Regions from separate parts of the Ferdinandcohnia salidurans genome, predicted to be linked through region 2. Evidence: riboswitches for the same ligand, from Rfam matches in the RefSeq annotation. Region 2 holds a riboswitch; each other region holds the start of a gene.
The links. A riboswitch is a leader RNA that binds a small molecule or an ion and turns the genes downstream of it on or off. The one in region 2 is predicted to bind cobalamin.
Positions count from the first base shown of each region.

Region 1: it holds a riboswitch for cobalamin, as region 2 does, so the genes downstream of both, ACFSFW_RS01130 (DUF4430 domain-containing protein) here and ACFSFW_RS13075 (ribonucleoside-diphosphate reductase subunit alpha) in region 2, are expected to answer to the same signal.
Region 3: it holds a riboswitch for cobalamin, as region 2 does, so the genes downstream of both, ACFSFW_RS23660 (ABC transporter substrate-binding protein) here and ACFSFW_RS13075 (ribonucleoside-diphosphate reductase subunit alpha) in region 2, are expected to answer to the same signal.

Region 1 covers NZ_JBHUEK010000004.1:142,196-150,380, reverse strand. Annotated here, with positions in the region: gene ACFSFW_RS01145 (hypothetical protein) at 1-540, opposite strand, end outside; gene sigX (RNA polymerase sigma factor SigX) at 518-1,066, opposite strand; gene ACFSFW_RS01135 (ECF transporter S component) at 1,178-1,681, opposite strand; gene ACFSFW_RS01130 (DUF4430 domain-containing protein) at 1,681-2,100, opposite strand; cobalamin riboswitch at 2,454-2,656, opposite strand; gene ACFSFW_RS01125 (ATP-binding protein) at 2,935-4,722, opposite strand; gene ACFSFW_RS01120 (response regulator transcription factor) at 4,719-5,435, opposite strand; gene ccsB (c-type cytochrome biogenesis protein CcsB) at 5,617-6,789, opposite strand; gene resB (cytochrome c biogenesis protein ResB) at 6,792-8,185, opposite strand, start outside.
Region 2 covers NZ_JBHUEK010000020.1:16,834-25,018, forward strand. Annotated here, with positions in the region: gene ACFSFW_RS13055 (5'-nucleotidase C-terminal domain-containing protein) at 1-2,876, shown strand, start outside; gene ACFSFW_RS13060 (hypothetical protein) at 3,049-3,369, shown strand; gene ACFSFW_RS13065 (GNAT family N-acetyltransferase) at 3,435-3,974, shown strand; gene ACFSFW_RS13070 (VOC family protein) at 4,008-4,418, opposite strand; cobalamin riboswitch at 4,637-4,834, shown strand; gene ACFSFW_RS13075 (ribonucleoside-diphosphate reductase subunit alpha) at 4,979-7,267, shown strand; gene ACFSFW_RS13080 (ribonucleotide-diphosphate reductase subunit beta) at 7,283-8,185, shown strand, end outside.
Region 3 covers NZ_JBHUEK010000034.1:281,011-289,195, reverse strand. Annotated here, with positions in the region: gene ACFSFW_RS23685 (hypothetical protein) at 1-1,083, opposite strand, end outside; gene ACFSFW_RS23680 (hypothetical protein) at 1,098-1,628, opposite strand; gene ACFSFW_RS23675 (YdcF family protein) at 1,897-2,502, shown strand; gene ACFSFW_RS23670 (DEAD/DEAH box helicase) at 2,851-4,140, shown strand; gene ACFSFW_RS23665 (branched-chain amino acid aminotransferase) at 4,210-4,821, shown strand; cobalamin riboswitch at 4,924-5,125, shown strand; gene ACFSFW_RS23660 (ABC transporter substrate-binding protein) at 5,303-6,295, shown strand; gene ACFSFW_RS23655 (FecCD family ABC transporter permease) at 6,258-7,325, shown strand; gene ACFSFW_RS23650 (adenosylcobinamide amidohydrolase) at 7,322-8,185, shown strand, end outside.

The sequences.
Region 1 (8,185 bases), on a different contig from region 2:
TCTTGGAACTGTCTTTTGCCATTGTTCAACAACATTTTCCCCATTAGATTCGACGATTACTGAAACTACAGAAGGAAACATTACACCGCCCAAATACACACCATATGTGAGAAGGACTTCGTTTTCCCCTACACTATTTACAGTGTAACTATTGCTTGGTTGTTCCTCAAATGAAAATATTCCAGCCTCTTCATTTTGTTGTGGTTCCTCTGCTTTTTCTAGTGTGTTAAATGATGCATCCTTTGATGCTGCTTCTCTGTTTTCAGAATCCATAGCAATATTCGTATTTTCCCTTGCCATTTCAGCTGAGTCTGAGCTTGAACTATTCATATTATTAATGAAAGAAGGAGCTAAGATGAATAATAGAAGCACTGCTGCTGCAGATGCAAGGGTAGGAACAAGCCACATTTTTCTCTTTTTCTTATTCATCTTAAGGGTTATATTTTGATAAATCTCTTGTGGTTTCCGTTTGTCTTTTATTCCTGGCATTTGCGATAGCATCTGCTCGAGTTGTTCATCACTCCACTTTGAATTTTTCATCATCTATACCCTCCTTTACGCCTGATTCCTCCATATACTTCTTTAAGACCTTTAGACCTCTATGCTGAGTTGTCTTTACCTTACTCTCCGTCCATCCTAGAGTTTCAGCAGTCTCTGCAATTGAAAGTGATTGGATATATCGTAAAATAAGCACGATACGCTGGTCGGTCGTACAGTTTTCCAAGCAACGGTACATCATTTGTACCTGCTCATTTTGCAACGCTATTTCTTCCGGAAGTGGAGCAAAGTCTCTTACCTCTTGGCGACTCCAATCAAAGGAATCCATTATTCGCTGTTTCCACCCTTTTTGTTTCCGGAACGAGTCAATCGCAACATGCCTTGCAATTGAAAATAACCATGTTTTTTCACTACTTTTCCCTTCGAATCTATCATATGATTTTAAAACTCTTATATAAACTTCCTGAACGAGATCTTCAGCTTGTTCACGATTTTTTACCATATAAAATAAGAAGGAGAAGACATCGTGATGATACTTTTCATATAGTTCCTCAAACAAGGAATCCATTTGCAAATCCTCCCGTTCATTTCATTAGTCGAATGATTAATAAAAAAAGTTACACTCCCAATATAGTATGAATTAATAAAAAAAGGAAGAATATTTTGGTAATATTCTTCCTTACTTTGCAATTGTTACATTTTTTAAGAATAGTAGTCTCAGGATTGGATACAGAATGAGAAAAAATACTCCATTCCCAATTGCGTGACTCATATCGAATGGTAATCCAGCTAGGTAATAGGCTAGGAACTTACCCGAGAATAAATAAAGAGGGATTGAGATAACAAATCCATATAAGAAACCACAAAATACTGCATAGATGGCTAATAAAATGACAGGAATTCGATCACGATACTTCCGTAAAGCCCCACTAATTAACCCAATTATCCCCCATGCAACGATTTGTCCAATGGTCCATAAACCCATACCCATTACAAGATTCGATAATACAGAACCGAAAACAGCAACAACCATACCATAGATTGGACCCAAAAATAAGCTAGTTATCACGATAATCGCAGTCATAGGCTGGACATTCGGAAGGAATGTAAATGTAATTCGACCCACAACAGACAAGGCGATTAGCATCGATAAGAGCGTTAAGTTTTTAACAGATAAATTCATTATTCCCACTTATGGAGATCGAATTCGACCTTATCTTCAGGCTCTAATTGGTATTCATTAGCTCCTACCATGGCTTCTTCACCATTAACAGAATAAAACCATGATGTCTTTTCTTCTTCGCTTCCTGCAACGCCATTAATGCTGGCAACAAAAGCACCATCGAATTGTGTTTCGACGTCAAAGTTTGCTTGCATGACGTCCATAACGGTAACTTCTTTTCCAGATTCAATTTCAATTTCTTTTTCTTCAATGATTTCTTCACCATTGTTTTTGGAGATAACAACTGTTACAATCTCTGCTGTTTCTTCTTTATCTACAGTTTCTGATGTGTTGTTGTTGGAAGATTCATTTGTAGATGGGTCATTGCTGCATCCAAATAAAATTCCCAATGATAGTAAAGCAACTAATAGTTTTTTCATGTTTCTAGCTCCCCTTTTGTTAAAATATGTGTATGAATAAGTGTTTTATGCACCTAACATCGAATCAAATGCGCCTTGGCGTATTTGCGCCCAATTTTTAGGCCCACAGGAAGTGGGTCATAAAGACGTTGCCACAGGATGTGGCGTTCTTAGTCTTTGATCTTACAGATCGAAAAATTTCCTTTGAAAAATCGTGGCATCTGCCGGAGGCTATTATTTTATTTCGTAGAAGTGTCCTTCTTCTGCGGAATAAAATAATAAAAGCTCACCCTTGGGGTGAGCTTTAAAGATATAACAGGAAAACAACAAAAAAGCATGGTGTTTTAATGCTAATTCTCGCACCCCGGAGAATTAAAAAAGAAATGAATTAGGCAGGTCTACTGACTTAAGCTTCGTCCTACTTTGAGTCCTTCCCATATGTTGAACAGCATTCGCCATCCAGTCATACAGTGGTTCTTCTCATTTCGTCCACTTTTACAGTTGCGGGGGCAGTTCTGGATTCACACCAGATTCCCTTTTAAGTCTTAGAGAGGATGTTTAAAAAGTGCGGTGAATATGACGCTTCGAATTTCTGTGTTGGCTTGCTTTTCCGTTCCTCACGTATTAACTGCATACGCTCCGGTACTCAAAGCTGCGCCGCCTTGAAATTCTCGGTCCTCTTCATCCTCCTTTTTAATCCTTTATTTAAAGAATCAAATACAACATTCTCTGACACCTAAAATTCAATAAATTATTTAATTTTCTATTTAACAATCCCTATATTACAAGAAGAATTTTTCTTTTACAAGGAAATTGTTTCTTATGGAACAAGAATCTTCGCCACGTTTTTTCAAATTACTCACTTTTTCGAGGGATTACGAAAGTAAATGTCGTTCCTTCACCAAGCTTACTATGGACCGAGATATTCCCGTTATGTGCACTAATAATGTTTTTTACAATCGCAAGCCCTAAACCAGTACCAGATTTCCCTCTTGTTCTGGCCTTATCCGCCTTATAGAACCGTTCAAATACAAAAGGTAAATCTTCTTCTGGAATTCCAGAACCCGTATCCTTAATATCAACTTTTATTGAAGTTTCTTGACCAGTAACATGTACGTCAACCTGACCATTTTCATCGGTATGTCTAATTGCATTATCAATTAAGTTTGTAAAAACTTGCTCAATACGATCAGAGTCTATATAAATCTCACCAATGTCGTCTACCTTTGTAGCAGTTAACGTTATTTGGTTATCCTTAGCTAAACCTTGGAATTTCCGAATCACCCGACTAATAAGGGTATCGAAGTCAACTTTTTCTTTATTTAAGGTAATATTCCCTGATTGCATTCTAGCCAAATCTAATAACTCGTTAACAAGTCTACCCATTCGTAATGACTCATCATAGATGACTTTGGTAATTTCCTTTCGCTCTTCCTCGGAACTCGCTATGTCATCCATAATTGCTTCACTATAGCCCTGGAGCATTGCGATCGGAGTTCGCAGTTCGTGAGAAACATTAGCAATAAAATCTTCACGTAGCTTGTCCAAACGTCTTTCCTCCGTCATATCGCGAAGGACCGCAACGGCACCCCTAATATACGTCTGATTGTAAAGTGGACTCATTAAAATAACCCATGTTCTACCTTGAAGACTAATTTCAATAAATTGCTCCTTTTCAAATGAAACGGAACGTTGAAATAAATCCTTGACTTCTGGTGGAAGCTCTTGACCAACGTCCTGATACATACCTTGTTGGTAATACCAAGCTTGCAAAAAGCGTTCCGCAGGTGGGTTTGTTATCAATATCGTTCCATCACGATTTAAAGTGATAACTCCGTCGGCCATACTGTTTAATATGCTTGCAAGCTGCTCTTTCTCTTGATTAAGGGCATTTATATTATACTTTAACTGCCTTCCCATTTGGTTTAGCGCCATTCCTAAAGCGCCAATTTCGTCATGAGTAAGTATAGGAACCTTCGTATCAAATTTCCCTTTAGCTACTTCGGTAGCAGCTTCCCTCATTTTACGCAATGGAGCTGTAATACGCGTTAATAGAAAGAAGGCAAATACTGTTGTAAGGACAATTCCGATACCTGCAGCCAATATTATGAATTGAGTAGTATCCTTGGTAGTCTTTTGAACTACATCTAAGGATTGATAAAGAAAAACAGCACCCATCTGATCATTTTCGATGTGAAGAGGGGCCCCAACCACAAATAGTTCTTGTCTTTGCTCTTGAGGAGTTTTTCCACTTTCTGTTAGTTTTATCTTTTTGCTTGCGTTTTGGTCGTTTGTAATAACACGTCTAAGATCTGGGTCTTCTGTAATAACTGTAACAGGAATGGTTGGTACAGCCGTTCGATCAGGAGATACCCATAACGTGTTTTCGTCTGCCGCAATAATAACCTTTGTTTCATCATTCACAAGCTCCCAAGCAAGGTTCCTTGCTACATCTTTATCCTCATGCTGCTCCATAATAACAGCAATATTTGCAGCAAGTTGAGTTAAGCTTCTTTCAGCTTCTTGAATATGGTAATTCTCAAAGTACTCCATGAATAGTACCGTTAAAACAAATAACACAAAGGAAAACAGTAAAAGAATGGTTGCCCATAGTTTTCCTACTACACTTCTCCAAAATTTCATTCTTGGCCAACCTCAAATTTATACCCAACGCCCCATACAGTTACTATCATTTTCGCCGCATCCTGAGACACTTTATTTAACTTTTCACGTAAGCGTTTAACATGTGTATCTACAGTACGAAGATCACCAAAGAATTCGTAATGCCATACTTCTTTTAACAATTGTTCACGATCAAATACTTTGTCAGGTGATTTTGCTAAAAAGCATAAGAGTTCATATTCCTTCGGTGTTAAGCCCACTTCCTTGCCATCTGCAAGCACACGGTGTGCATCATTATCAATTGTTAGATGTGGAAACACGATAACATCCTTAGCCGTTGTTTCAGTTTGAAGATAGGTTGTAAGTGATGCCCTTCTTAGTAAAGCTTTTACTCGAAGAACAACTTCTCTTGGACTAAATGGCTTTACTATATAATCATCAGTACCGACTTCAAAGCCTTGCACGCGGTTTACTTCTTCTCCTTTAGCAGTAAGCATAATAATCGGAGTTGATTTCTTCTCACGCAATTCGCGACATACCTCAATTCCATCTTTTTCTGGCATCATGAGGTCTAGTAAAATGAGATCATAATCATTTTTCATAGCCTTTTCTAAGGCAATATTTCCATTTTCCGCTTCTTCAATTGCATAATTTTCTCTTTCTAAATACATTTTAAGTAAACGACGAATTCTTTCTTCATCATCGACAACTAAAATTTTCGCTTCATTTTCCATTTTCTTATTCCTCCATTTTCTTTCCGAAAGAATATTTCTCTACATCACTATCGTACATAAAAATTTCATAATTTGCTATAACATATATCACACTAGTTTATCCAATGAGGGAAAAGTCGATAATTCGACACAAAAAATGTTAGATAAAAAAGCCTTCATCAAATGATGAAGGCTTTTTTTCTTATGCATATGAGTGTAAACCAGCAATAACTAAATTTACAAATATAGTATTAAACATAATAATGAAGAATCCAACGACCGCAAGCCACGCAGATTTTTTACCATGCCAGCCTTTTGAAAGCCTCAAGTGTAAAAATGCTGCATAGAAGAGCCAAGTAATAAGTGCCCATACCTCTTTAGGGTCCCAGCCCCAGAAGCGAGTCCATGCAATTTGCGCCCAAATCATAGCAAAAATTAACGCGCCTAACGTGAATACTGGGAATCCTATTGCTACAGAACGATAACCAATTTCATCAGTTAAGTCTAAATTTAATCTTCTTGTTAAAGGCTGTAAAGCGGCACCTACACGTTTACGTAAAATTAAACGAAGTAATCCATATAGAATAGATCCTGAAATAATTGACCAAAGTAATGTATTTACTTTTCTAGCACTTAATAAGGCAGGTAATTCAATCCCGCTAGAAAACTTACCATCTGTCAGTAATTCGCCTTCATTAGGTACTACCAAAGCAGGTAATTTGTATACCATCTCAGCTTCAACGTTGTCTTTATCCACCCATGAAAACACTGATTCATATTTCATCGCACCAAATGCGGTCGAAATGGCTACGAATCCAACAACAACCACTAATATATACATAACAAATTCTAACCAAAATGTTTCCTTGCTCTTGATAGACTGATCCACACTTTTTAAAAGATAAAGGATACCTGCGACAAAACTTATTGAAAGAATTGCTTGCCCTAATGCAGCAGTCGTTACGTGAATGTGGAGCCAATCACTTTGTAAAGCTGGAATTAATGGAGAGATCTCTCTTGAAAACATACTTCCATAAGCAATAACTAATAATGCAATCGGTAAAGTAAACAGTCCTAAAATACTTGTTTTATATATAAAGTAAATAATAATAAACGCTAGGACTAGCATCATTCCGAAAAATGTAATAAATTCAAATAGGTTACTAACTGGTGCATGTCCAGCTGCAATCCATCGGGTAAAAAAATAGCCTAACTGTGCAGCAAATCCAATGATTGTAATAGAAATCCCGATATGGGACCAGCGGTTATACCCATTTGAACTTTTTTTATCTCGAATCGCTCCACCAAAGACAAACGTTGCCACAAGATAGAGAAAAAAAGCAGCATATAGCAAATTTGAACTTAATTCAGCCATTTTTATCCCTCCTTATTTTCCTTATTTTCCTTATTTTTCGCATCAACTTGATCGATAGGTTCGGCGATTCCCGTATCAGCCAAAACATAACGAATTTCATTTTTCAAACCAAACCAGTTTTTATTTGTATGTCCAGCAACAATAACTTCATTATTCTTTCGCTGAATCCAAATCCGACGATGGTGCCAGTATGATCCTTGAATAACACCAATCATAAATATTGCACCACCCAAAGCAAGTAACCATAATGTAAAGTCTCTTCTGACAGTTAATCCAGATACATTCTTCATATCAATACCAGAAAACGCCATTTTATACTTATTCTCACCCACAGGCTCGATATTTTGCTGAATAGCTACGAAACTGATTTCTCCTTCTGGTTTATCTGGAGCATACATTTTAAATACAAATGCTGGGTTATTCGGTATTTTTGTTTTTGTGGCAGGTTCCCCTTCATCATTAAAAAAGAAATCAGGGAAATAGCTTGCCAACTCGATTGAATATCCGTTACCTAAATCATATTTATCTTGCGGATCTCTTAAGTTAATGGTAATTGAACCAAATTCCTGATTCGTCTCTTTGTCTACCATTGTAAAGGACATCGTGCTAAATTCATTTAATTTATAGTCAACTTGATAGACTGCATAATGATCATGCTTTAATGGTTCATTTACTCGGATTTCGTGAGATTTAACTTCTTTTAATTCTGGTTCCACTCCCGGAATAATTTCATCTGTACGTTCGAATAAAGTAACATCTGTTTGATAGTTTTTTACTACCATCGCATTTCCGGCAAGTTCAATCGCTTTATCAAATACTTCTTTTTCCTTGCCCTTCTCGTAAACTTCTACAAGAAATTGTTCGCTCTTTAAATAATACTTTCCATCTGTTCCTGGAACACTTGCTGTTTCTCCCTCACGAAGCCAGAGTACTTCATCAATATACATTCCAGGTACAAAACGAAGCATCGCACCAATAAGAAAAAGAATAAGTCCACAATGGTTTACATATGGGCCCCATCGAGAAAAACGACCCTTTTCGGCTAAAATATTCCCATTTTCTTCACGGACAGAATAATGTTTCTTCCTTAGTTTATCCTTAACATTTTCAAAGTCCTTCTCGATATTTTCGACAGTGTTTTTACCATATACACGCTGTCTTTTTAGGAAACTTTCGTGACGTGTAACACCTTGTTTTTTTAATGCTTTATACAGAGGTACTACACGGTCTATGCTACAAATAATTAAGGAAATACCAAGCATTGCTATTAGAATCATATACCACCAAGAACCATATAGGTTGTGGAAACCTAACTGATAATATAATCTTCCTGTGATGCCATATTCTTGTTCATAGAAATCAGCTGGATTCATCGCTGGAGGTATGTATAATTCTT
Region 2 (8,185 bases):
TACGTAGAAACGAAACAATTCTTGGTAACTTAATTACAGACGGTATGCTTGAAAAAGCAAAATCATTCACAGGTAAAGACGTGATAATGGCTTTACAAAACGGCGGTGGTATCCGTGCTGCTATTAATGCTGGCCCAATCACAACTGGTGAAGTAATTACAGTTCTTCCATTTGGTAACACGTTAGCAACAATGGATATTACTGGTGCTGAATTGAAAGAGGCATTTGAAATCTCCGTAAGCAAGTACCCTGGAGAAAATGGTGGATTTTTACACCTTGCTGGCGGTAAAGTTAAGTTTGACTCAACTAAACCAGAACATGAACGCGTGGTATCCGTATCTTACCTAAACGAAGATGGTGAGTATATCGAAGTACAAGATGAGAAGATGTATACTATCGCAACTAACGCCTTCACAGCTAAAGGTGGAGACGGCTATGATGTATTTGCAAAAGCCTACGAAGAAGGCCGTGTAACAGACTTAGGTCTTTCTGATTGGGAAAACTTCCGTGACCATTTAGTAAGTCTTGGAAGCGAGGGAATTCCAACTGAGGTTGAAGGTAGAATCGTTGATGTGGAAGGTCAATTTAACTTAACGGTACTACATACAAACGATACGCATGCTGCCTTAGATAAGATGCCTAAAACGGTAACGGTAGTGAAAGATGAAAGAGCCAAAAATCCGAATGCACTACTTCTTCATGCAGGAGATGCTTTTACAGGAACACTGTATTTTAATGAGTTCCTTGGAAAAGCAGATTTAGCCATGATGAATTTAATGGGCTTTGATGCAATGACCTTTGGTAACCATGAATTTGACTTAGGTTCTTTATCTGAAGGACATCAAAAATTAGTTGAATTTATCAAGGGAGCTAAGTTCCCATTTGTCAGTGCCAATGTTGATTTCTCGAAGGATGCTAAATTTAATGGGATTTTCAATGATTCTATCGCATCTGAAATTGATAATGGACAAATTTACAATGGGATCATCAAAGAGGTTAACGGTGAGAAAGTCGGTATCTTCGGTTTAACAACAGAAGAAACTGCTGACATTTCAAGCCCAGGTACAATAGCATTTGAAAACTATCTAAAAGAAGCTGAAAAAGCTGTTGAGGCTTTTAAAGCAGAAGGTGTCAACAAGATTATTGCATTAACACATATTGGTTATGATGATAATGCTGCGGTTGATAACGACTTAATCCTAGCTGAAAAAGTAGAAGGAATTGATGTTATTGTAGGTGGACATAGTCATACAGCATTGGATGTGCCATCCGTTGTTGCAAAAGATGACACACCTACAGTAATCGTTCAAACAGGTAATGCGAATAGCAACCTAGGTGTGCTAGATGTAGTATTCGATGAAAAAGGTGTAGTAATTGAACATGCTGGGGAATTAATTTCAATCGGTGATCAAGAGGCTGATTCTGAAGCAGCAGAAGTATTAGCACCGTATAAAGCACAGGTTGACAAAGTAGCACAAGAGGAAATCGGAGTATCAACTCCTATAGAGCTAGCAAACCCACGTACAAATGGTGATAATACAAAACCAAGTGTACGTAAAAACGAAACAATCCTAGGAAACTTAATTACAGATGGAATGCTTTTAAAAGCAAGAGAATTTACTGGTAAAAATGTAGTGATGGCTTTACAAAATGGCGGTGGCATCCGTGCAGCAATTAATGAAGGCCCAATCACGGTAGGTGAAGTAATCACAGTTCTTCCATTTGGTAACACGTTAGCTACGATGGAAATAACAGGTGCTGAGCTTAAAGAAGCGTTTGAAATTTCTGTTAGCAAGTATCCAGGTGAGAATGGTGGTTTCCTACATGTTGCAGGAGGTAAGGTAGAATTCGATTCTTCAAAACCAGCAGGCGAACGTGTAGTTGCAGTATACATTGAAGATGCTAAAGGAAACCTTGTAGCTGTTGATGATAATGCTACCTATACTATAGCTACAAATGCTTTCACAGCTAAAGGTGGAGACGGCTATGACGTATTTGCTAAAGCCTACGAAAAAGGCCGTGTAACAGATTTAGGACTATCTGATTGGGAAAACTTCCGTGATCACTTAGTAAGTCTTGGTAGTGAGGGAATCCCAACTGAAACTGAAGGTAGAATCGTTGATGTTACTACAACACCAGGCGAAGAGGAACCGCAGATTATTGTTGTTACTCCAGAAGTCGAAAGAGGAAACAAATATGTAGTATCTGCAGATGATTTAGGCGAACTAAAAGAAGGAGCTATTGTTAGAGTTGAAGTTCCTGAAAAGAAAAATACAATTTTTGTATCATTGAGCTCTGAAGCAATTGCGAAACTTAAAGCAGCAAATGCAACATTAATCATCTCAAATGGCGTGGTTGACCTTCAAATTCCTTCATCTATCTTACCTGATAGTGAAACGGAAGTTAAAGTACAGAAGGACAATCGTAAGGATGCTTTAGTTGCCTATGATTTTACAATCAAATCAGAAGGCAAGGGCTATCACAAGTTCAACGAAAAAGTCACAATGACTTTTTCGATTGACCCTAAAAAAGTGGATGATCCGAAAAAAGTGAAGGTTTTCTATTGGAATCCACAAAGTAAGGAATGGGAATTGGTCGGTGGCGAATACAATGATGGAAAAATTACTGCTACTACCGATCACTTTAGTACATTTGGAGTGTTAGAAGTTGAAGAGTCTAAGGAAGTTCCAGGTTCTGAAGTGAAAGATTCTGATACAAATGACTCAACTGTAAAAGATTCTGACTCGAAGAATTCTAATGGAGGGAAAAAACTTCCGATAACAGCTACAAATATGGCTAACATGTTAGTGGTTGGACTCGCGCTAATCCTTGTAGCTGCTGGCCTCCTCTATGTAATCAGAAGAAAAACAGCTTAATAGAATGAATTGAGGACTATAATAAAGTCCAATAATAGCAAGCAGTGAGAAAAACATTTGTTTCCTTCTCACTGCTTTTTAATTTGAACTTTTTTTTCGAAAATTTGATTCAAGTCAAAGTTTTTGCAACCTTTTCAATGGATAATGAAAGTATCAAAAGGAGGTAGACCATATGGAACCCTATGTATTTTTAGAGATTACTGGAATCATTACTTTAGCTTTTGGAGTCATTTTAAAATCTAAAAAAGTTTTCTTCACCCAACTAGTCATCTTGATTGGAATCTTTCTGCTAACGGACACTACATTAAATCTACTCTATTATTCTTCTTTATATGCCCTTCAATCCGTTATAAGTGCACTCGTACTACTTCGATATAAAAAGGCAATAGATCGAAATTACACACTTATCCTAGAAAAAACACACAAAATCCCTCGTAATCTAACGAAAGGTGGTGACCTCGGTAGTCAAACCTCATTTTTTGAAAAGAAATAATTTCTAAAGGATTTTTACAAAAAACGTTGAATTACTCTCTTAGTAAAAATAAGGGAGTAATTCGAATGATTACGTACAATTTGTTAAAAGGAAAAAAGGTTCAGCTTGTCAGAATTAAAGAAGATGACGTACCAACCATTGTAAGTTGGTATGAGGATCAAGAGTTTCTTAGAAATCTAGATACTTTACCGTCCTTCCCAAAACATCCGTCTGCTTTTAAAGAGTGGGTTGAGCAGAAAAACGAGAAAGAGTTTGTGTTTGGGATTAAAGAATTGGAGACTGATAAATTAGTTGGATTTGTGGACATTGACAGCATTATTTGGCCACATCGAAATGCATGGCTTGCAATCGCAATAGGTGGAGAAGGAAACCGTAATCGAGGGCTTGGATATGAAGCCATGCAACTCGTTTTGGATTTTGCTTTCCAAGAGTTAAATCTTCATAGAATCCAATTAACCGTTTTTCAGTACAATGAGAGGGCCATCGCCTTATATGAAAAGTTAGGATTTGTTAGAGAAGGTACCTCAAGAGAATTTCTAGAGCGTGACGGGAAGCGATTTGATATGTACTTTTATGGGCTGCTAAAACATGAATGGAAGAAATAAAAACAATTCCCCTAGATGCTAGGGGAATTTCCTTTACTTCTTTTCATAGTTTAAGTCCCATATGATCCCGAATGGGTCCTTTACTTTTGCATATTTTGCACCCCAAAATGTATCCTGTAACTCCATGAACACAGTGCCCTTTTGCATTAGGTCATTATAAGTTTTCGTAATTTCTTCTTCACTTTCAAATTCTATAACTAAAGAGATATTGTTTCCAAATGTTACACTATGGTCGGGAGAGTCATCTGATACCATTAGTAAGAATTCATTCTTTTTGAATTTACCATGAATAAGTCGGTCATTAGCCCAGTCCTGTGTTTCATAACCTGCCTTAGCATATGTTTGAACATCCAATATTTCGCCCTCAAATATTTCCTGATAATATTCCAAAGCTTCTTTCGCATTCCCATTAAACATTAAATAAGGTGTCGCTTGTCCTTTCATTCACAAAACACTCCTTTTTTTAATAAGTAAGTTGCCCTACACTATGATTTCTATTTACTAAAGATATCATACACTCTTTCCCCTCGAGAAAAAGTACAAGGTATTATTTCTCGAGAAATAATTGTCAATTTTTGTCTTGCTAAATAGGTAGGTGTCCCTTATTATTAATTGTAATAGTATATATTGATAGATTTTGAATATTAACAACTACATATTGTGTTTAGCCTTGGGAAAAAGATGCCATTTGTGCTTAAAAGGGAATCTGGTGAAAATCCAGAACTGCCCCCGCAACTGTAAATGCTGACGAAATGAACAGGCCACTGTATAAGATAACTTAAATAAAGGTGCTTATATGGGAAGGGTTCAAAGTAGAGTGACGCATTAGTCAGGAGACCTGTCTTTTCTTAAGATGTTTCACCTTCTTCGGGGATTGGGAAGATGAAACGATGGCGACAGGTAGGGCAACTCATGTGCTCTCTTGATGTTATCGTTTCATCCGCTCAATTCAATTGGGCGGATTTTTTTATTATAACGAAAAAAACGTTAAGGGAGAGAAATAGATGAATATTACAACACAAGGGGAATTGGATTCAGTTTTACACTCGCTTGAATATGCAGAAAGTACCTACCAGCTCGACACGACCGAAATTCGAAACAAACTGCAGGGAATGAATGTCACTACATTTGAAGCAAACCAGCATGCACTTTTTTATTCCTTAAACAAAATTGCCATGGATCAACCCAACTGGACATATTTAGCGGCTAATCTCTATTTAAATGAATTGTATGAAAAAGCTGCAACTAATAGAAATTACAATAGTGCTCTAAAATACGGCAATTTGCATGAGTTGCTACAGGAACTAACATCAAGAGGAATATATTCTAATGAATTAATAAACTCTTATTCTAAGGAAGAAATACTTGAACTAGGAGAAGTCATTGATCCTTCTAAAGATCATTTATTTACATACATTGGTTTGTTTTTATTAGCGGATCGCTATCTTGCAAGGGATTACGAACGAAATATTTATGAACTTCCACAAGAGCGATTCATGATAATCGCGATGACATTAATGCAGCATGAGGTAACGGAAGTTCGTCTTACTTATGTGAAAGAAGCCTATTGGGCATTAAGTAATTTATATATGACAGTAGCCACTCCAACTCTATCAAATGCAGGTAAAAGTTTTGGTCAGTTGTCCTCTTGTTTCATTGATACTGTTGAAGACTCACTTGATGGCATTTATTTAAACAACTGGGATATTGCTAGATTATCAAAAGATGGTGGCGGAATTGGCGTATATTATGGCAAGGTTCGCGCGTTAGGCTCCGACATAAAGAAATTCAAAGGGAATTCTTCTGGGATCGTTCCATGGATTCGCCTTATCAATGATACAGCAGTAAGTGTTGATCAATTAGGACAACGCCAAGGAGCAATTGCCATCTATTTAGACCTTTTCCACAAAGATATTATGAACGGTTTTCTAGACTTAAAAACAAATAATGGAGACGAACGTCGTAAGGCACACGATATTTTTACAGGGGTTTCCGTACCTGATTTGTTTATGGAGAAGTTACAAGAGGTAGATGAGAACGGCAGAAGTATTGGGGAGTGGCACACTTTTTGTCCACATGAAGTAAAACAAATCATGGGTTGGAAAGATGAGAACGGAAACCCATTAGGTCTCGAGGATTTTTACGATGAAGAGGATGAAAAATACTTCACTGAAAAATACTTGGAAGCTGTGAGTCATCCACTTTTACCACGTAAATCCTATCGCGCTATGGATGTCATGGCAAGGATCATGATTGCTCAATTAGAAACAGGAACACCTTACATGTTTTATCGCGATCAAGTAAATCGCCAGAACCCTAACAAACACCTTTTAGGAACAGGACGAACCTCGATTTTTTGCAGTAATTTATGTACAGAAATCGCGCAAAATATGTCAGCAACAGCGATTACGAAAGAGTATATCGACGATGAAGGAAATATTGTGATCATTCGAAAACCAGGTGATTTTGTGGTTTGTAATCTCTCATCTGTTAATCTACCAAGAGCTATCGGAGACAATGTCCTTGAACGACTAATTCGAATCCAGGTTAGGATGCTTGATAATGTTGTCGATTTAAATACGATATCGGTAAAACAAGCTGACCTCACAAATAAGAAGTTTCGAGCAGTAGGATTAGGTACCTTTGGTTGGCATCATCTTTTAGCATTAAAGGGTATTTATTGGGAATCTGATGAGGCTGTTCAATATGCAGATGAACTATATGAAGCAATTGCTTATCATGCAATCAAATCATCGATGGAGCTAGCGAAGGAAAAAGGAGCCTATAGTAAATTTAAAGGTTCTGAATGGGAATCGGGCATCTATTTTACTCGCAGAAAGTATTCGTCGGAACGATGGAGTATGCTTCAAGAAAATATATCAAAACATGGTGTGCGCAATGGCTGGCTAATGGCTGTGGCGCCAAATTCATCGACAGCTAAAATCGGAGGTTCCACAGATGGAATTGACCCAATCTATGCGGCTGAATATGCGGAGGAAAAAAAGAATTTTAAATTTAAAGTTACCGCACCTGATATCAATCATAAGACGTATGAGTTTTATCGAAAAGCACGTCATGAGGTGGATCAGGTTTGGAGCATTAGACAAAATGCAGCTCGCCAACGTCATATCGACCAGGGAATTAGCTTCAATTTGTATGTGAGACATGACATTAAAGCAAAGGATCTTTTACAGCTTCATTTAGAGGCTTGGAGACAAGGACTTAAGACAACGTATTATGTGAGAAGCACGTCACAAGCAGAAATTGAAGAATGTGAACTATGCCATAGTTAAGGGGGAATGGAGCTAATGACGAGTAATCAGCCATTAACAAAAATAAAATTGTTTAATCCAGAGTTTCCGAATAAATCAACGGGAATCATTAATGGGGAAACCTCGGGACTACTGAATTGGAACGATATCGCATATCCACAAATGTATACACTCTATCAAACCTTGCTATCAAATTTTTGGAAAGCACAAGAAATCAATATGCAGGATGACATCAAACAATGGGACCAACTAAGTTCTATTGAAAAGGATGTGTTTTTACGAATCAACACGCAACTAGCGTCATTAGATAGTTTGCAAACACCGACAATGAACCAGGTAATGGATTATGTGACGGACTCTAGTTTTAAAGCCATTTTTGCAGTGATTTCGCAACAGGAAGCCGTTCATAATGAATCATATTCTTATATTCTGAGCTCGCTTGTGCCTTTACCCGAACAAAAGGACCGTTTTAATCAGGCGAAGGAAGACCCAATTGTCCGAAAAAGGAATCAATTGATTTTAGAGGCTTACGAAGGTTTTAGGGAACATCCAACTCCGGAAAACTTATTTAAGTTAGCAATTAATTCGATTAATCTAGAAGGCATTTATTTTTATGCAGGGTTTGCCTTTTTCTATAATCTAGCTAGGCAACAAAAAATGCTTAAGACTAGTACAATGATTAGCTATATTCAAAGGGATGAAATGCAGCATGCATATTTCATTGCACAATTTGTTCGAATTCTTTTATCAGAGAACCCAGAATTGAATACCGAAGAGAACAAAGAGTATGTTTATAAATCAATTGGACAGGCAGTGGAGCTTGAAAAAGAGTGGGCACGCTATATTTTAAAAGACATTGATGGAATCGATTTACGTGAATTTGAAGAGTATGTCGAGTACCTTGCGAACAAGCGCTTCCGCCAACTTGGGTTTCAAAAC
Region 3 (8,185 bases), on a different contig from region 2:
AAAGTTCTCGATGCCTTTTTCATCTACTCCTAGTTTTTTTCCAAGATCTGCAAAGGAATCGACACCTGGGAGTAAGATGAGGCCAGTTTGATAAAGATATAGCTGTTCAAGCATTCGAACCACGTCTTTGCTGTTAAGTGTATGCCAACCCTCATTGCTAAATTGTTCGTGAAACACACTGTATTTGATGTACTTCAAATAATATTTCGCATTTTGTTTTTGTTTGAGGCATTCAATAAATGCTTCTTTGCCAGCTTCATATGCCAAATTTAGCATGTTTGGCAAGATGGCAGGAGCCGATTCGGGAGCAGCTCTGACAATGGCAATTTGAGTAGCGACAGCAGCTGAAGCAGCTGCAGATCCGATTTCAAAGCACTCACGCAATTCCTTCTCAATAACCTCCTGTACACTAGCTGGGTAAATAATCCGAAAAATAACCCGTAAGGTAGAATTTCTCTTTTGGATACAGTTATTTATGCTCGTACATGCTCCGATTTTAAACTCCGGAAATTCGTCCTCTTCCCAAATCATATAATCTTGTGCTTTTTGATTGATCCCCGGTTCCAATTTCTCCGGAATACTACCTTGCTCAATAGGAGAACAGCAATATACCCACTGGCAGCGATAACGAACCCCATTATGAACGAACTCCTCTACTTCCTTTGAACTTGAAGGTGGTTGAGGGGTACTTGGTATAGATTGTGTTGGTGGTTTATAGATTGGCTGTTGCTGGACTGGTGGCTTATAAATCGGTTGTTGTTGAGTTGGTGGCTGAAAGATTGGTTGTGATTGGGTTGGCGATTGGAAAATTGGCATCGGCTGTGTTGGTGGTTGGAAGATAGGTTGCGATTGTTGGGGTGGAGTATATATTGGTGTAACTGGTTTTGGGCTTGGGGCACCGATTGGAATCGAAGGCTGCTTCGTAGTCGTTGGAGAGGAAGCTGATGACCCTTGCGCACCACAAATACCCGTAACCGGATCACAAACTACATCCGGATTCATCTGTCTGTAATAGGGTGAATAGAGATAATGTAGAAAAACTGGATATGGATTTCGAACTTCATTAGGATGGTAGTAATACAAGTCAATTCCTCCTTTTAACAACTAAAGCATTGAAAATAGTCAATTTGTTGGAGTGGAAGGCTAAACTGAGCCCATTGTGAACCATTCCAATAATACCCGTAGATCGAATCTTGAGTCGTCTGACTCATCCATACCCAGTACGTCGTGCCATTCTTTAACCATACGTATGTGCACGTATTCATACATGGCTTGACGGTATTCGCATCAATCACAACGCTGGTTCCAGGTGGATTAATTGGCTTAGTTGGATTAATTGCTGGAGGGCTGGCAGGTAAGCCTAGTGGTCCTTGGGTAGTCGTCGGCATCGGTTGCTGTTGTGGAAACGATGGATTAGTTGTCGGTGTGTAAGGTGGCATGTAAGGTGGTACATAAGGGGGCATCGTCTGGGGATAAGGTGGTGGCTGATTTAACTGCTGCAATGCTTGACCTAACATATTGGATATCCAACCCATATTCTGTCCTGAACTCGGTCCCATTGGCCCAAATGGCGGCAACTGGGACATATTCATATTTCGTCTATGTCTCGAATGGTTATAAACCCACATCTTCTTTACACCTCCTCAATCAAAAATATCATGACAATACACCATATTCTATGTGTCAAGTATGATTTTGTCATATTGTCTACATGGATGTGTGCGTAATTTTAATACCTACCCCTAACTAGATTCTTAAATCCTGATAATCGACAAAATTCGGGGCGTCACTGTGACAATAATAAACTGCTTTTTGATGCATTTGTACATACTGTTAAACTTCCAAAATGTGGTATATTTATGATAGGATAACTATGTAAAGGGGGGAAACATGTAAATGTATCTGTCTGAGTTAGAGGTTGAAAAACTCTCAGACGCACAAGTGACCAAGCTTATATTTTCGGATATTGAAGATGATTTCGCGAACGGAGATTGTATATTGGTGGCAGGTAGCAGTAAAGCCGTTAAATATCGCGTACCAAAAGCAGTAGAATTATATAAGCAAGGTAGAGCCAGTAAACTATTGTTTTCAGGTGGTGTGAAGTGGAAGGAAAGTGATCACTCAGAAGCTGTTTCGATGAAAAGAGAAGCCATAGCGTTAGGGGCTTCCGAAAAAGATATACTAATTGAGGATCAGTCATTGCACACACTAGAAAATGTATTAGCCTCTCTATTCGTATTAAACAGAGAATTTCACCTATATAGGATCAAACGAATATTGGTAGTAACGACATCTTACCATATGAAACGATTACATCTGACATTACAAACATATATGCCTAGTTGGATCTCCTACACGTTATGTCCTGCTGATGATGCTTTCACCAGAAAGGATAACTGGTTTTTAACCGATTTAGGAAGAAAACGTGTACGAGATGAGGCTGCAAAACTAATAAAATACGTTAAACAAGGTGCATTGCGTGACATGAAAGTAGATTTGTAAATCGCTCACATATAAGGTGTACTAAGAACAAAGGGAACTTTAATAATAGGAAGTTCCCTTTATTATGAAGAAATACAACAAACTTGAAAAGTACAATGAAAAATATTAAGGATAAGTTCGGAAAAGAAAGTATTAAGTTTGAACAGGCGATATTTGAAAAGTTTCGTACCATTTATGGTGGGTCAAGGAACCTATCCCTCTGACCCATCGACAAAATTCGGGGCGTCACTGTGACAATAATAAATATTCCAAATCACTCTGTAAATACTAACCAATATATATGCTATAGTAAATAAGCCATTGAACAATCAAACTGGCATTATGATAAGAAGAGAGACGTGATGAGCCTTGCTAGATTTTTTACAACTTGGTATTCGAAAAGAGATTAACCATACATTGAAGTCATTAGGTATCGTGGAACCAACTCCGATACAAGAACGGACAATTCCATCCGTACTTGAGGGGAAGGATGTGATTGCAAAAGCACAAACGGGAACAGGAAAGACGTTGGCTTTTGTTCTACCGATTCTTGAAAAGATTGATGTGCACGAGTCGGATGTGCAAGCACTTATTTTAACTCCAACAAGAGAATTAGCTCAGCAAATTTCAAAAGAAATTAAGAAAATGATGGAAAACGTAGAGGGTATCAATGTGTTAGCTGTGTACGGTGGTCAGGATGTTGAGCATCAATTAAAAAAGCTGAAAGGTGCACAGCATATTGTCGTGGCAACGCCTGGTCGGTTATTAGATCATATTCGCCGTGGAACGATTGATCTGTCATCGATTAGGATGCTTGTGTTAGATGAAGCCGACCAAATGTTACATATGGGTTTTCTTCCAGAGGTAGATGACATCATTAAAGAAACATTTCCTTCTAGACAAACCATGCTGTTTTCTGCAACAATGCCTAACGAAATTAAATCTCTTGCCAAAAAATATATGAACGAGCCAGAGTTAATCGAAGTGAAAGCAAAAAAAGTAACGGTGGAAGAGATTAAACAAGTTGTGATTGAAACCACTGACCGGAGAAAACAAGCAACGTTGTTGCATTTAATCGAAGAACATCGTCCATTTTTAGCGATCATATTCTGTCGTACAAAAGTTCGTGCGAAAAAGCTGCACGAGGCATTGATTGCTAACGGATATGATTCAGACGAGTTGCATGGTGATTTAACACAGTCCAAACGCGAAAAAGCGATGAAACGATTTCGTGAAGCGAAAACACAGTTTTTAGTTGCCACAGACGTTGCTGCAAGGGGACTGGATGTTGAAGGGGTAACACATGTCTTTAACTATGACATCCCACAAGATGTGGAAAGCTATGTTCACCGGATTGGACGGACTGGCCGTGCAGGTGGCGACGGGGTTGCCTATACTTTAGTGGCTCCAAAGGATATGGAGTTCCTACGAATGATTGAAAAAGGGATTCATCAAAAATTCGAGCTACAAGTGATTAAGGGCATAAGTATCCCTGATCGTGAGGATTATGAGAGAGCAAGTGAGCAAAAAAACGAAAATAAACGCTCTGAAGGTAGTAGAAGAGACAGAAAGAAGGCTGCACCATTTTCTTCAAATAGAAAGTCTAATGATAGGCAATCCAAAAGCAATTCAACGAGAGGTAGAAGGCGTACTCGCTAAAAAGTGAATGTACAAAATGGGTGCCTTACCCCTAAGACTGGTAAGGCATCAAATTCAGGAGGAACACCTATGTTACAAAAACAAATGAAAAAATACATTTCATCAGAGTTAATGAGTGAAGAGAAACAAGTTGCAGTATTTCAAGAGGAAAAAGAGTACATAGAAAGATATGAATTAATTTCACATGACGTTACATTAATCGAAAAGGATCCTACTACACGTTTCCGTGAAGCTTACATAGAAAGATGTGATAAAGAAACAGAAGAAACACTCTCTAAAGAATCATTTGGTTTCTTAGAACACCCGATTGACTACCTAGAAAAACACAAGAATGAATTTCTATACTTTGAATCAAAGTGGTTGGAACTAATCGGCGTGGATGCAATTGCGTTTGAAGTGAATGATGTATTTGGAACATACGATGTCATGGTAGGATTGAAGCTACAGAAGAAGTTCGAGTCACCTCTTAAAGAAAACTTAAGAAAAGAATTACGTGGAGATGAAGCAAAATTTGTGTTGATGTTTAACCAAGGTGATGGCTTATGGGACTTGAATTTCGCTTTGAATTACGTGAATGGGTTTAAAGAGGAGATGTCATTAGAAGAAGCATATCGGCTAATTTATCGATTTTTATTTACACTAGTAGAGAGAACGGAAGAAGGAAACAGCGACGTAATTTAAGTGTTAAATTAGTGATGGGACCAAATGAACTTTTGGTTCCTTAGCTTTGCTCCTATTTACAAAACATTAGGGGTGTATTATAATTTTGCAGAATACAAAAAAATGAATATTTCGCAAATAGGTTTCTTACCATTCTTCTAATAAGAGAATGTAAGACTAAGAGGGAAGTTGGTGTAAGTCCAACACGGTCCCGCCACTGTAAGCGAGGAGGAAGGTTATAAGATCCACTGTGTTTTTTACATGGGAAGGAGTAACCGACCGTTGATTCGCAAGTCAGGAGACCTGCCTATTTTGTTTTTTAAGCTTCCTCGAGGAAAGGAACGTTTAAAGTGCAGATAAATTATCATATGATACTATATTTGTTATAGTAGGATTGCTTTATTGGAGTTCTATAGCAAATAACTTTTATTATGCCTTTACGAAACGCTCTTCCTGTGGAATGGCGTTTTTTTGTGTTCAAAATTAGAAGGGGGAAAAAAGAATGAAGGAAATGTTGAAAAAATGGGGTCTGTTAAGTCTTATTTTTCTTTTTACCATGGGTATCGTTTCAGGCTGTGGTACACAAGACGAAGAGGCTCAAGATGAGAAGGATCCAAAAACCGTTGAACAAGCTGAAGGGGAGAATGCCAATCAAGAGTTCCCTATCACAATTATAGACAGTGCTGATCGAGAAGTTACAATTGATGAAGAACCTGAATCAATTGTCTCCATTCAGGCAAGTAATACAGAAATTGCATTTGCCCTTGGTTTAGGAGAAAAAATTATTGGAGTTTCTGATTACGATAATTACCCATCAGAAGCACTTGAAATTCAAAAAGTAGGTGCACAGGATATCAATGCAGAATTGGTTCTTTCACTTCTTCCTGATCTAGCACTAGTTACAGATTATCATTACAATACACATCCTGACATATTAAAACAGTTTGAAGATGCAGGAATTGATGTGATTGTCGTTGGAAGTGCTTCATCCTTTGAGGATGCGTATCAACATATTGAAATGATTGGGAAAGCTACAGGAACTGTGACTGAGGCAACCGAAATTGTAACAAATATGAAGCAACGTTTTGACGAAATCAAGGAAAAAGCTTCAACAATAACAGATAAAAAGAAAGTCTGGGTTGAGGTTTCACCTGCGCCTGATATTTTTACAACAGGAACAAATACATTTATGCATGAAATGTTCGAGGCCATTCAAGCAACGAATGCAGCAGAGGAGCATGAAGGATGGGTACAATTAACAGAGGAGGAAATTGTACAATTAAATCCTGATGTCATCATTACAACGTATGGCTACTACATAGATAATCCAACTGAAGAAGTATTTGGGCGTGAAGGCTGGTCTGAAGTTCCTGCAGTTAAAAATAAACAGGTCTTTGATGTTGATAACGATACGGTTACTAGACCAGGTCCTCGGTTAATTGAAGGAGTCGAGACTCTTGCGAAGCTTATTTATCCGGAAGTTTTTAATAAATAACGTTATTTGGTTATATATTCTAAGCGGAGGGTTTGTACTTAGTACAGCCCTCCTTGGCATATTCGTTAGTAGTGTCCAAGTGCCTATTCCAACCATATTACATATTGTACTAGACAAAACCTTTGGTTGGGGGTGGCTTAATGAGATTGCTAGAAATGAAGAGATGATTATTTGGAACATCCGAATACCGAGGGTATTGCTGGCCTTTTTTGTTGGTGCATCCCTTGGGTTAGCGGGTGCTGCATTCCAAGGATTATTACGTAATCCATTAGCGGATCCATATACAATCGGGGTTTCATCTGGTGCATCTCTTGGTGCAGTTTTTGTTTTATTTTTTCAGTTTACGATCTTTGGGTTAGGAAACTTTACTCTTCCCATTGTTGCGATAGTAGGTGGTTTTGTTTCACTACTTATTGTATTCGGACTTGTTCGATTGAGTAGTCGAAGCTTAGCGATTGAAACAATAATATTAGCGGGGATCATTGTTAGTTCCTTTATTGGAGCAGTTGTTTCCCTCATTATTTCATTAAGCGACCAAGATTCAATGACTCAAATTATCTATTGGTTATATGGCAGTGTAGGACTGAGAGGCTGGAGTCATGTTCAATTGATTCTTCCGTTTATGTTGTGCGGTTCCTTTATTTTGTTCTACCATTACCGGGAGTTGAATGCGTTAGCACTTGGGGAGGATGCGGCAGATCATATTGGGGTTGATGTGAAGAAGGGAAAGTTTTATATCTTAATTGGAGCCTCTTTATTAACCGGTTCAGCTGTAGCCGTGTCTGGATCAATTGGATTTGTAGGGCTTGTCATTCCACATGTAGTACGTATTGTAACGGGTCCAAATCATCGCCATGTACTACCACTTTCACTACTGATAGGCGGAGCATTCCTTATTTTAGCTGATTTAGTATCAAGAAGTATTATTGCTCCACAAGAGTTGCCAATTGGTGTTGTTACAGCTCTAATAGGTGCACCGGTTTTTGCACTATTATTAATCAGAGAAAGAGTTGGAGGGGAACGTAGATGATTACAGTTAACAATTTAGTTGGCGGATATACGAATTCCCCTATTATTAATGGATTAAATCTTGAGATTCATCAAGGTGAATTTTTTGCGCTTCTTGGTCCAAATGGAAGTGGAAAAACAACCCTGTTTAAACTGATAACTGGGCAATTGCCGATTATAAATGGTGAAGTTTTCCTTTCTGGTAAAGAAATTTCAACTCTTTCAAAGCTTGAGAAGGCTAAAAAAATGGCTGTTCTTACTCAGGAGGCGAAGGTTTCATTTGATTATACTGTGGAAGAAATTGTGAGTCTAGGGCGTTATCCACACCAGAAAGGTTTATTCAAACAGCTATCCCGAGTAGATTGGAACGTCATTGAAGAGGCCATGGAATTAACGAATATAAGTGAATTTCGAAAAACTCCATTCCGAATGATTAGTGGTGGTGAGAAGCAAAGGGTGTTATTAGCGAAGGCATTGGCACAAGAACCTGAGATTTTGCTTTTAGATGAGCCAACGAATCATTTAGATGTGAAACACACATTCCAAATGTTGGATTTATTAAAAGAACGGCAGCAAAGCATGGGGTTAACAATTTTCTCCATTTTGCATGATTTAAATGTTGCTTCTCAATATGCAGATCGGATTGCCATGCTTTATAAGGGACGTTTTTTAGAAGTTGGAGATGTTAACAATTTCAGAAAGACAGACCAACTAAAGAAGGTGTATGAAGTCGATATTAAGCTTGGGTCTCATCCGACAATTCCAAAACCACAACTACTTATGACACCAGGCTATCATCAAGCACAACCTCGTTCACGTTTTGAAAATTCTTATAAGATTCTTCAAACGAAGGAGTATATCCACATTCAATTTGATCAACCT